DNA from 3 places in the Micromonospora sp. NPDC047527 genome. Region 3 is predicted to be linked to each of the others. Evidence: riboswitches for the same ligand, from Rfam matches in the RefSeq annotation. Region 3 holds a riboswitch; each other region holds the start of a gene.
The links. Region 3 has a riboswitch for cobalamin ahead of ABZ808_RS11385 (ABC transporter substrate-binding protein). Riboswitches for the same ligand answer to the same signal wherever they lie in the genome.
Positions count from the first base shown of each region.

Region 1: another riboswitch for cobalamin. It lies ahead of metE (5-methyltetrahydropteroyltriglutamate--homocysteine S-methyltransferase); the one in region 3 lies ahead of ABZ808_RS11385 (ABC transporter substrate-binding protein).
Region 2: another riboswitch for cobalamin. It lies ahead of ABZ808_RS08615 (acyl-CoA thioesterase); the one in region 3 lies ahead of ABZ808_RS11385 (ABC transporter substrate-binding protein).

Region 1 covers NZ_JBEYTK010000001.1:1,943,615-1,947,570, reverse strand. Annotated here, with positions in the region: gene ABZ808_RS08635 (IS6 family transposase) at 1-52, shown strand, start outside; gene ABZ808_RS08630 (copper resistance protein CopC) at 172-2,235, opposite strand; cobalamin riboswitch at 2,469-2,682, shown strand; gene metE (5-methyltetrahydropteroyltriglutamate--homocysteine S-methyltransferase) at 2,798-3,956, shown strand, end outside.
Region 2 covers NZ_JBEYTK010000001.1:1,939,421-1,943,376, reverse strand. Annotated here, with positions in the region: gene metE (5-methyltetrahydropteroyltriglutamate--homocysteine S-methyltransferase) at 1-853, shown strand, start outside; partial or broken gene ABZ808_RS08620 (hypothetical protein) at 1,077-1,417, opposite strand; cobalamin riboswitch at 1,551-1,766, shown strand; gene ABZ808_RS08615 (acyl-CoA thioesterase) at 1,960-2,406, shown strand; partial or broken gene ABZ808_RS08610 (LysE family translocator) at 2,467-2,568, shown strand; gene ABZ808_RS08605 (LysE family translocator) at 2,627-3,037, shown strand; gene ABZ808_RS08600 (ABC transporter substrate-binding protein) at 3,159-3,956, shown strand, end outside.
Region 3 covers NZ_JBEYTK010000002.1:539,017-542,972, forward strand. Annotated here, with positions in the region: gene ABZ808_RS11380 (M14 family zinc carboxypeptidase) at 1-1,666, shown strand, start outside; cobalamin riboswitch at 1,710-1,858, shown strand; gene ABZ808_RS11385 (ABC transporter substrate-binding protein) at 1,940-2,875, shown strand; gene ABZ808_RS11390 (iron ABC transporter permease) at 2,898-3,956, shown strand, end outside.

The DNA.
Region 1 (3,956 bases), on a different contig from region 3:
GCCCTCTCTGCGGGTCGCTGCGGCGTTCGCCGAACTCGCCCAAGCGATCTGACCACGGACCCGACACCCGGCTCAACAGTCCGCCGATCCGATACCGCAACGGCGCCGTATCAGTCGGGCGACGAGGGCGCCAGTTCCCGTAACGGGGAGCAGTAAATAACCAACCTTCGATCAGGGTACGTCGATCGTGTATTCGGCGGTGTGCACCCTCCCGTCGACCTGGAAGTCGAAGAAGGCCCGGTAGCGGCCGGAACTCGGACTGGTCAGCCAGAACTGGACGGTTCCGTCGATGAGTTCCTGCTCAGGGTGAACATGCACGTATCCGAGGTCGCCCTCACGGACGACGACCAGATGCCCGTACGCGCCCAGGTATCGCTCCAGCTGTACAGGCGTGGTTGTGTCGGCGCGGCTGATCCGAAATTCCATCGGCGCTGTCACGCCCACCGTCGGCGTGCCGGTCATCGACACCGCGTACGGACCAGCCGTCGCCTGCGCCTGCGCCGGTGGCAGCGCGGCGGGGGTGTGCGCGCCGGGCACGGTGTGGTCGACGCCCAGCACGAGAGGCACCTGAGTGCCGTTGGCCGCGGTGACGGAGAAGTCGGCGTAGACGCGGTAGCCGCCGGGCCGGGCCAGCGTCAGGGGGACGCTCCAGGTACCGTCGGGTGCCATTGTCGGATGCAGGTGCTGGTAGCCGCTCAGGTCGCGGCCCACCACGATCATGTGCAACGGCTTGTCGTGGACGACCGCGAAGCGCGTCGCCGGTTGTCGGTCGGTGCCGACGATGCGGAAGCGGTAGTCGGCGCGTAGCCCGACGGGTTGGGTTCGTTCCAGCGGTTGCAGGGTGTACCCGCCGGCGCTGACCGTCGTCCCGGTGACCAGCGACTCGCCTGTCGCGCCGTCACCCCGGTGCGTGTGCGGTCCGGTGCCGGCCGGGTGTTGGTGTCCGTCGTTCGCGGACAGCGCGGGATCCGAGGCGGCCGGGCCGCCCGCCGGGGGCCGGGTGGTGCCGGCGGCCGGGGTCTCGGTGCCGCCGATGCGGGCCAACCCGAACCCGGCGAGCAAGACCAGCACCAGACCACCGACCAGCAGCGCCAGGTGAGTGTTGCTCAGCCCGGACCCGGGTGTCACGGTGGCGGGGTCCGGGTCGGGCCGTGCTCCGGAGTGGACGGGCGGTCGAGTGTCCGTCGTGGCGGGGGCCGTCGCGTCCTCATCGGTCGGATTTGGATCGACCGCGACGCCCGTGCGAGCCACGACGACCGCGGTGTCCTTACGCGCGGCCGGCGCGGTGCTGGGTCGGCGCTTACCGCCCGTGCTCTGCGTACCGTTGCCGGTCGCCGCACCGGCCTTGCTCCCGGAGGTCTCGCCGTTGCCGGCCTTGCGCCCGGCGGTCTTGCCCGCGCCGGTCCTGCCGCCGCCGGTCTTGTTGATGGGGCGAGCGCCGGCGCCGCGACCGGAGGCTGCCGACGAGGTACGGCCCCGGCCGGTGGGTCTGCCGGTGGGAGCCGTCCGCCGATGCCAGACGACGAATCCGGCCACCGCCGCCGCGGCCACCGCCGCCATGCCGGCCCAGGCGAGCGCTCCCGGACCGTTCTCCTCTGCGGAGTCGGTCGATGGGGCCGCGACTGCGGACGGCGGTACCGCCGTCTCGGCGGCTACGGTCGGCACTGCCGAGACCTGCCCGGATGATCCGTGTTGCTCCGTGGCGGCCAACAGCGCAGGGTCCGGCTGGGTCGTCGGAGGGCTCCACCCCTGCGGCGCTGCCGTCACCCGCCCGTTGTAACGGAAGGTCAGGGTGCCGCGCACGGTGTCGCCGTCCGAGGCGACCGACAGGTAGCTCACCGAGTACTGGCCTTTGGCCGGTAGGTGCGCGACCGCCACCGTCGCGGGGAACCCGGTCGTGTACTCACGTGGCTCGAACTGGCCGTTGACCAGGAAGTATTCCCGTACCGGCTTGTCCAGCGGCTTCGGCTCCCCGTACGACCAGCCGTTGTCGACCCGGATGCCGCCCGGGGCGGTGATGGTGAAGAACGCGTTGGCTGCGGCCTTCTCGGTGAAGTACAGCTGCACCGACGTCAACGGCTCGCTCACCGTGGTGCCCCCCGCTGGCGTGGACATCGCGAGGGTCCCGTGAGCTCCGGCGGGTTGGGCGGACGCGAGCAGAGCGACCGCCGAGGCGAGGAGGAGCGCGAGGAGGCCCGAGAGCGCCCGCACCGGAGTCTGAGGGAGACGACGCATCTGAATATCTTCGCCGTGGTGAGACTTTTTTCAAGAGGTGCTGGACTTTTTCCTCAGCTGACAAAAGTCGGCCATCTCTCGGGGTCGTCCACTCGCTGCCGTTGACGACGACCGTGACCTTGGCGATCTCCTGTTCTACCCTGGTCCCTCTCGTGTTGCGGGATGTTGGGTTCGCCACCGTGGAACCGTCCCGACAGGCGGGTTCACCGCCGCCGGGGTGTTCGCGAGCCCTTACGATAGATAACGGTGTTGGTTCGCCGCGGCCCGATCGGTCGCGGCGTCGTAAGAGGGAACCCGGTGCGAAACCGGGACTGCCCCGCAGCGGTGAGTGGGAACGACCGCCGTCATCAAGCACTGGGCCGCGAGGTCTGGGAAGCGACGGCCAGTAGGCGACCGAACAGGTCACGCCCACGAGTCCGAAGACCTGCCAGCGCCGCGCACACCACCCCGGTGTGCGCCGCCGACGGTCTCTAGGGACGACCGGGGCGGAAGCCGGTGCGTTGTCGTACCCCTTCCTTCCCGCTGTCTCCTGGGTCCTCGGGCACTTCGAGGGAAGGAACCCATGAACACTGCATTCGGTCAGAGCACCGTGCTCGGCTATCCGCGTATCGGCGGCAACCGTGAGCTGAAGAAGGCGGTGGAGGCCTACTGGGCGGGAGGTATCGACGCCGAGGGGTTGGAGACGACCGGCGCCGCCCTGCGGGCCGAGGTCTGGCGGGCGCTTCGGGACGCAGGTCTGGGCACGATTCCGTCCAACACGTTCTCCTACTACGACCACGTGCTCGACACCGCCGTGGCCGTCGGCGCGATCCCGCAACGTTTCTCCCGCCTCGGTCTCTCCGCGCTCAACACCTATTTCGCGATGGCCCGTGGCGTCGACGCCGAGCCGGCGCTGGAGCTCACGAAGTGGTTCGACACGAACTACCACTACCTGGTACCGGAGATCGGTGACGACACCGCTTTCGCCGCGAACCCCGCGAAGGCGCTGCGTGAGTACCGGGAAGCCCGTGAGCTGGGCATCGAGAGCCGTCCGGTGCTGGTGGGACCGGCCACGTTCCTGCTGCTGGCCAAGCCCACCGACGGGAGCGGTGAACCGTTCGATCGGCTGACGGACCTCATCGACGTGTACGCCGACCTCCTGCGGACCCTCGCCGAGGCTGGGGTGCAGTGGGTACAGCTGGACGAACCCGCCTACGTCAGCGACCGCAGCCCCGCAGAGATCGCCGCCCTCCGCGACGCGTACACCCGGTTGTGCGCCGTGCCGCAGCGGCCGAGGATCTTCGTCGCCACCTACTTCGGGGAACTCGGTGACGCGCTGCCCGCTCTGCTGAACACGCCAGTCGAGGCGATCGGGTTGGACCTGGTTGCCGGGCCCGGCAACCTGCATCGGCTCGCCGGAGCGGGTCAGCTACGTGGTAAGACAATCGTCGCGGGGCTCGTCGACGGACGTAACATTTGGCGCACCGACCTGCGAGCGGCGATCAGCTCCGGTGCCGCGGTGACGGGGCTCGCCGACCACGTCGCGGTGTCCACCTCGTGCTCGCTGCTGCACGTGCCGGTGGACCTGTCCGTCGAGACCGCCCTTGATCCGGACCTGCGCGACCGCTTGGCTTTCGCCCGGCAGAAGGTTGATGAGGTCGTCCTGCTGGGTCGGGCGCTGCGCAACGGCACCACGTCCCTGCCCGCGCAGCTGCCGCCGGCCCCGGCGACGTGGCACGACG
Region 2 (3,956 bases), on a different contig from region 3:
ACTTCAGGAGCGGTTGGGTCTGGACGTGCTGGTGCACGGCGAGCCCGAACGCAACGACATGGTCCAGTACTTCGGCGAGCAGTTGAGCGGGTTCGCCGCCACCGAGCACGGCTGGGTGCAGTCCTACGGCTCCCGCTGCGTACGCCCACCGATCATCTACGGCGACGTGGCCCGCAAGGCGCCCATGACGGTCGGCTGGTCCACCTACGCCCAGTCGTTGACCGACCGGCCGGTCAAGGGGATGCTCACCGGTCCGGTGACGATCCTGGCCTGGTCGTTCGTTCGGGCCGACCAGCCGCTCGGCGACACCGCCGACCAGGTCGCGCTCGCCTTGCGTGACGAGTGCCGTGACCTCGAAGCGGCCGCTATCCGGGTGATCCAGGTCGATGAGCCGGCCCTGCGTGAGACGCTGCCGTTGCGCAAGGCCGACCAGAAGGCGTACCTGGACTGGGCTGTCGGCGCGTTCCGCCTGGCGACCTCCGGCGTCGCCGACGACACCCAGATCCACACCCACCTGTGCTATTCGGAGTTCGGGGAGGTCATCACCGCCATCGACGCTCTCGACGCCGATGTCACCAGCATCGAGGCATCCCGCTCGAAGATGGAAGTCCTTGATGACCTCGCCGCGATCGGATACCGCCGGGGTGTCGGCCCCGGGGTGTGGGACATTCACTCTCCCCGGGTGCCCTCGCATGCCGAGGTCGTCGAGGCGCTACGACGGGCAGTGGCGGCGGTCCCCGCGGAGCGGCTGTGGGTTAACCCCGACTGCGGTCTCAAGACCCGCGGCTATGCCGAAGTTGAGGCATCTCTCGAGCACCTGGTCGTCGCTGCCAACGAGCTTCGCGACAGGTGAGGGCCGTGCCGGGCGGACCATCGACTGGTCCCGCCCGGCACGTCGGCACGGTGGGTTCGGTAGTGATCCGACGCGCCGCTCACGGCCGGCACGTTCGCCACCACCTGCAGCGAATGTATGGGTCTGCTGCACCGATAGGTGACATCCGAGTTGGCTTGCCCTGGCGGCGGGCATGCCGGACGGCGGTCATCCAATACCGCGATCGTTAGTGGTCGAGGCAGTCGCTACGCCGCTGCGCGCCCGACAGTAACGGCATCACCGTGAGCGACACCGCGGCCAGGGCCAGATCGATCGTGGAGTGCTCCGCGCGGTCGGCGCCGACGAGCGCGCGTACCGACTCGACGGACACGTACGCGGCGAGGGCGAAGAACGACAGCGATGATCCGCAGGGCGGTGCGTTCGTGCGTGGTTGGGGCCGGAGAACTGCCAGGCGACGGCGCCGGCCGAGGCCACCTCGATGACGGAGTCGAGCCCGAACCCGATTAGCGCGGTCGAGGACGCCATCGTCCCGGCGCTGATGGCGATGACCGCCTCGACGACGTTGTAGGTGATCGTCGCGGCGACCTTCGCCCTGCCGCGTACCGAGCGGTCGGACCGGTCAGGCGGGCAACCGAGCCAGCTTGGCCACGACCGGTCGACGAACCAGTCGACGTCAGGCCCACCTGCCTCGGCGGCGGTAAGTCCTTGACGATCAACTAGACTGGCTGGTGGCGCTGGTTCGCCTGGTCGTGACCGGCTGGGCGTCGTAAGAGGGAACCCGGTGGAAGTCCGGGACTGCCCCGCAGCGGTGAGTGGGAACGACCGCCGTCATCAGCACTGGGCCAGCCGGCCTGGGAAGCGACGGCCAGTAGGGGACCGGCACGACCGGTCAGGCCCGCGAGTCCGAAGACCTGCCCGCGCTGCGTACACAACCGTGTGCGCTGCCGTCGGCCTCGCGGGTGGGCTGAGCGGGTGACATGCCGCGCGGTGTGCGCCGGTGCGTCCTCGTCAGCGTGTCCGCGGTTCCGGCGGTGTGGTTTCCCGAGGGACGGACTACCGCTGTGCACGACACCACCACGACCGCCGGCCGAGCGCCGTCGGCCTCGCACCTGACCCTGTCGCAGATCATGGACCAGCATCACACCAACCTGATGGGTACGGTGCACGGCGGCCGGATCCTCAACCTCATCGACTCGGTGGCCGGTGTGGTCGCCGCCCGGCATTCCGACGGCCCGGCGGTGACCGCCGCGATCGACGAGACCGCGTTCCTGCGCGCGGTCCGGGTCGGTGACGTTGTGCACGTCGACGCCCGGATCACCTGGGCCGGACGCAGCTCGATGGAGGTGGCTGTCAAGGTGACCGCCGACCGGTGGGACCGGGCGGTGCCGCCCACCGATGTGGCCACGGCTCATCTGGTCATGGTCGCGATCGACGACGACGGTCAGCCGCGTTCGGTGCCGCCGTTGCTGCCGGAGACTGACGGTGATCGGCGGCGGTACCGCGAGGCGGAGATCCGCCGCGAGCACCGGTTGGCCCTGCGGCGGGCGCTGCTCGACGGCACCGAGGAGGGCTGAGACGTGCTCGGGCTGTCCATTGCGGCGCTGGCCGGGTACCTCGCCGCGATCGTCGTGCTCATGGTGACGCCGGGTCCGGACATGATGTTCGTGCTGGCCAACGCTACCCGCTACGGCACCCGCGCGGGGGTGGTGGCCGCGCTCGGCGTCGCTGCCGGGGAGGCGGTACACATCGCGGCGGTCGTCTGCGGACTCGCCGCGGTGATCTCCGCTTCGCCGGGTGCTGTTCACAGTGATCCGCTGGGTCGGTGCGGCGTACCTGATCATCCTCGGGGTGCGGGCCCTGCGCGGCGCCGGCGCTGCGCCCACCGGGAAGCCGGAGCAGGGTGGCAGCTCCGGGCGGGCCTTCCTGCGTGGACTGGTGACCAATCTCCTCAACCCCAAGATGATCCTGTTCAGCGTGGCGTTCCTGCCTCAGTTCGTCGACCCGGCACAGGGCAACGCGACCGCCCAACTGGTGCTTCTCGGTGCGGTCTTCGTTGCGGTGCAACTCGCCGTCGACATCGCCCTGGGCGTCGGTGCCGGGCGACTCGGCAGTCGCATGACTGACGGTCGCTGGTCGCGGCGCATCAACCGGATCTGCGCGGCGGCGTTCGTCGCGCTCGGGGTACGCCTCGCGTTCGGGTCGTAGCGAGGGCCGGTGGCCGCCGCCGTGGTCCGGCTCGCGGAGTGGACGCGGCGTGGTCATGCCTGGTAGGCAGGCGGGTGTGCGCATCGTCTCACTGCTGCCAGCGGCCACGGATATCGTGGCCATGCTCGGCCTGACCGGGAACCTGGCTGGCCGCACGCACGAATGTGACTGGCCGCCGGGTGCCCTGGTGGATGTTCCGGTGGTGACTGGGACATCATTGCCCGAGGCGTTGACGAGCCGGGAGATATCGGCGGCGATCACTGGCGATGCGCACCGAGGGTCCTCGTTGTACCAGCTCGACGTTCCGATGCTGGAGGACTTGAAGCCGGATCTGATCCTGACCCAGGACCTGTGCGATGTGTGTGCGGTCTCCTATGCGAGGGTCAACGACGCGGTTCGGTTGATCGATCTCGATACCAGGGTGGTGTCCCTGGAGGCGAGGACCATCGGCGGGATACTGGACACGGTCGACGCCGTGGCCGCCCTGACCGACACCGCGGGCAGGGCGGCCGAGATCCGGGCGGACGCCGAACGTCGTCTCGCCGCGTTGCCCGGCCCGGGGACCGGTGCGCCGACTGTGCTGTTCGTCGAGTGGCTCGACCCGTTGATGCCAGGCGGGCACTGGGTACCGGAGCAGATCACGCTCGCGGGCGGACGGTCTTTGCTGCTCGGCCCGGGGGCGCACAGCACCCCACATCGGTGGTCGGTGGTCGCCGACCTGGCCCCCGACGTGGTGGTGTTCGGGCCGTGTGGGTTCACGCCTGAACGGACCGTCGACGAGCTGCCTGTGGCGGCCGGGCAGCCCGGCTGGGCCGATCTGCCTGCCGTTCGTCGGGGGCAGGTGTGGGTCGTTGACGGGCCCGCCTACTTCAACCGCCCCGGCCCGAGGGTCGTCGATGGCGCGGAGATCCTCGCCGCG
Region 3 (3,956 bases):
CGAGCACGGGGTCCTGCACATCTCGGCGACCGCGAGCGAGGCCGCCGCGATCGGCCGGCTCGGATTCCGCCTGGAACCGCTGACCCCGCCACCGAACGCCGAACGCGGCGCCGGTGAGGTGGGCACGTTGGCCTTCCCGCCCGCCGACTCCAACTACCACGACTATGCCGAACTGACCGCCGTCGTGAACCAGGCCGTGGCCGACCATCCGGCCATCGCCCGCAAGATCAGCATTGGTACGTCGTACGAGGGCCGCGACCTGATGGCCGTGAAGATCTCCGACAACGTCGGCACCGACGAGAACGAGCCGGAGATCCTGTTCAACGCCCAGCAGCACGCCCGTGAGCACCTGACCGTCGAAATGGCGATCTACCTGCTCAACCTCTTCACCGACAGCTACGGCAGCGACTCCCGGATCACCAACATCGTCAACAGCCGGGAGATCTGGATCGTGCCGACCGTCAACCCGGACGGCAGCGAGTACGACATCGCCACCGGCTCGTACCGGTCCTGGCGCAAGAACCGCCAGCCCAACAGCGGCTCGTCCAACGTCGGCACCGACCTGAACCGCAACTGGTCCTACAACTGGGGTTGCTGCGGCGGCTCGTCCGGCTCGACCTCGTCGGAGACCTACCGCGGCCCGTCGGCGTTCTCCGCCCCGGAGACGCAGGCGCTGCGCAACTTCGTCAACAGTCGCGTGGTCGGCGGAACCCAGCAGATCAAGGCGAACATCGACTTCCACACGTACTCGCAGCTGGTGCTCTGGCCGTACGGCTATACCACCGCGAACACCGCGGCCGGGATGAACGCCGACCAGTACAACACCTTCGCCACCATCGGCCAGCAGATGGCGGCCACCAACAACTACACCCCGCAGCAGTCCAGCGACCTCTACATCACCGACGGGGACAGCATCGACTGGATGTGGGCCACCCACAACATCTGGGCGTACACCTTCGAGATGTACCCGGGCTCGGCGAGCGGCGGCGGCTTCTACCCGCCCGACGAGGTGATCCCCGCACAGACCAGCCGCAACCGCGAGGCCGTGCTGATGCTCAGCGAGTACGCCGACTGCCCGTACCGGGCCATCGGCAAGCAGGCGCAGTACTGCGGCGGCGGTGGTGGCGGCACCACGGTCTGGTCCGACACCTTCGAGACCGCCACCGGGTGGACCATCAACCCGTCCGGTACGGACGCCGCCACCAGCGGAGTGTGGGAGCGGGGTGCCGCCCAGGCGACCACCTCCTCCGGCGCCAAGCAGCTCACCCCGTACGCCGGCGCCAACGACCTGGTCACCGGCCGGCTCGCCGGCTCGGCGGCCGGTGACTACGACGTCGACGGTGGCGTGACAAGTGCCCGGTCCCCGGCGGTGACCCTGCCGTCGTCGGGCACGCTGACCCTCTCGCTGGCCTGGTATCTGGCACACGGCTCGAACTCGTCGTCAGCCGACTACCTGCGGGTGAGCGTGGTGCACAACGGCGGCACCACCGCGCTGCTCACCCAGGCCGGCGCGGCGACCAACCGCAACGGGAGCTGGGCGGTGGCGAACCTCAACCTCACTCCGTACGCCGGCCAGTCCGTGCGGATCCTCGTCGAGGCCGCGGATGCCTCCGGCGCGAGCCTCGTGGAGGCGGCTGTGGACAACGTCACCATCACCGCCTCCTGATCGGGTGGGGCCCCGTTCCGCCCCTGCGGGGCCCCACCACCCGCTCCGAGCCTCCAGATCCCGCGGTGCGCTACCGTCTTAGCGACCACTCCGCAGCGAAGCCGGTGCGATACCGGCGCTGTCCCGCAACTGTGATGCCCCGCCTGACGGTGGGGACAAGCCAGGTCGCCTGCGGATCGGTCGCGACACGCGCTCTCGAGGAAGGGCGCCTCGTGGGCGGGCGTACGGAAGCCCTGTCGGCGAAGCAACACTCCTCGACCGACAGGAGGCCCCATGTTCAGACGTACCCCCCGGCTCTTCGCCGCGACCCTCGCGGTCGCCGCGCTCGCCCTCGGCGCCTGCGCCGAGAAGACCACCGACCAGCCGGCGCCCGGCGTCGGTTCGGCGACCGCCAGCTTCCCGGTGACGGTCGGCTCGCTCACCCTCGACAAGCGGCCCGAGAAGATCGTGTCGCTGGCGCCCACCGCCACCGAGATGCTCTTCGCCATCGGTGCCGGCCCGCAGGTGACCGCGGTCGACGACCAGTCCAACTACCCGGCTGACGCGCCCAAGACCGACCTGTCCGGCTTCCAGCCCAACGCCGAGGCCATCGCCAGCAAGAACCCCGACCTGGTGGTGATCTCCGACGACCGGAACAAGATCGTCGACCAGCTCGGCAAGCTCAAGATCCCGGTGTACCTGACCCCGGCGGCGACCACGCTTGACGACTCCTACCGGCAGATCACCGATCTGGGCACGCTTACCGGGCACGCCGACCAGGCCACCGACGTCACCACCCGGATGAAGGACGACATCGCCAAGCTGGTCAAGGACGTGCCGCAGCGCGCCGAGAAGCTCACCTACTTCCATGAGCTGGGCCCGGAGCTCTACAGCGCGACCAGCAAGACCTTCATCGGCTCGATCTACGACCTGGCCGGTCTGACCAACATCGCCGACCCGGCCGACGCGGACGGCAAGAGCGCCGGCTACCCGCAGCTGTCCCAGGAGTTCATCGTCAAGGCCGACCCCGACTTCGTCTTCCTGGCCGACGCCAAGTGCTGCCAGCAGAGCGGCGACTCGGTCAAGGCCCGCAGCGGCTGGGCCGGGGTCACCGCGGTGAAGAACAACCAGGTCGTGGCGCTGGACGACGACATCGCCTCCCGGTGGGGCCCACGGATCGTGGACCTGCTCCGGGTTGTCATCGACGCGGTCGCCAAGGTGCCCGCGTGATCGACGTCCGTCGGTGACCGGACTGCTTCCGGTGGCCACCCCGGCACCAACCACGCGGCCGGCCGGGACGCAGCTCGCGTCCCGGCCCGCCGGCCTGCGCAAGCGCTGGTTGGCTGCCGGGGTGTTCGCGGTGCTCGTCGCGCTCGTCGCCGGGGTGTCGCTCGGCCCGGTCAGTCTGCCGCCGGGCAGCGTCGCCGCCGAGCTGCTCAACCTGATCCCCGGGGTGCACCTGGAGAGCGGGTTGACCGAGCGGGAAATCGCCATCGTCACCGAGTTGCGGCTGCCCCGGGTCGTGCTGGGCCTGCTCGTCGGTGGCCTGCTCGCCCTGGCCGGCGGCTGCTACCAGGGCGTGTTCCGCAACCCGCTCGCCGACCCGTACCTGCTCGGGGTGGCCGCCGGCGCGGGCCTCGCGGTCACCGCGGTGATCGCCCTCGGCGGCGCCGGCCGGCAGGGCGCGATCTCCGGGCTGCCGCTGACCATCCCGTTGGCCGCTTTCGTCGGGTCGCTGCTCGCCGTGACGATGACCTACCTGCTCGGCGCGGCCGGCGGCCGGAGCCGGTCCCCGGCGATGCTGATCCTGGCCGGGGTCGCGGTCTCCGCGTTCCTCTCCGCCGGGCAGACGTACCTGCTGCAACGGCACTCCGACACCATCCAGTCCGTCTACTCCTGGCTGCTGGGCCGGCTGGCCACCGCCGGCTGGCACGACGTGCTGCTGGTGCTGCCGTACGCCGTGGTGACCACCGTGGTGGTGCTGCTGCACCGCCGCGAGCTGGACGTCCTCGCGCTCGGCGACGACGAGGCGCGCAGCCTCGGCCTGCACCCGCAGCGGTCCCGCTACCTGCTGATCGCCGCCGCGTCGTTGGGCACCGCCGCCGCCGTCTCCGCGACCGGCCTGATCGGCTTCGTCGGCATCATCGTGCCGCACACCGTCCGGCTGCTCGCCGGGTCGAGCTACCGGGTGATCCTGCCGCTGTCGATGCTGTTCGGGGCGGCGTTCCTGGCCCTGACCGACGTGGTGGCCCGCACCGCCGCCGCCCCGGCCGAGGTGCCCATCGGGGTGGTCACCGCCCTGCTCGGCGGC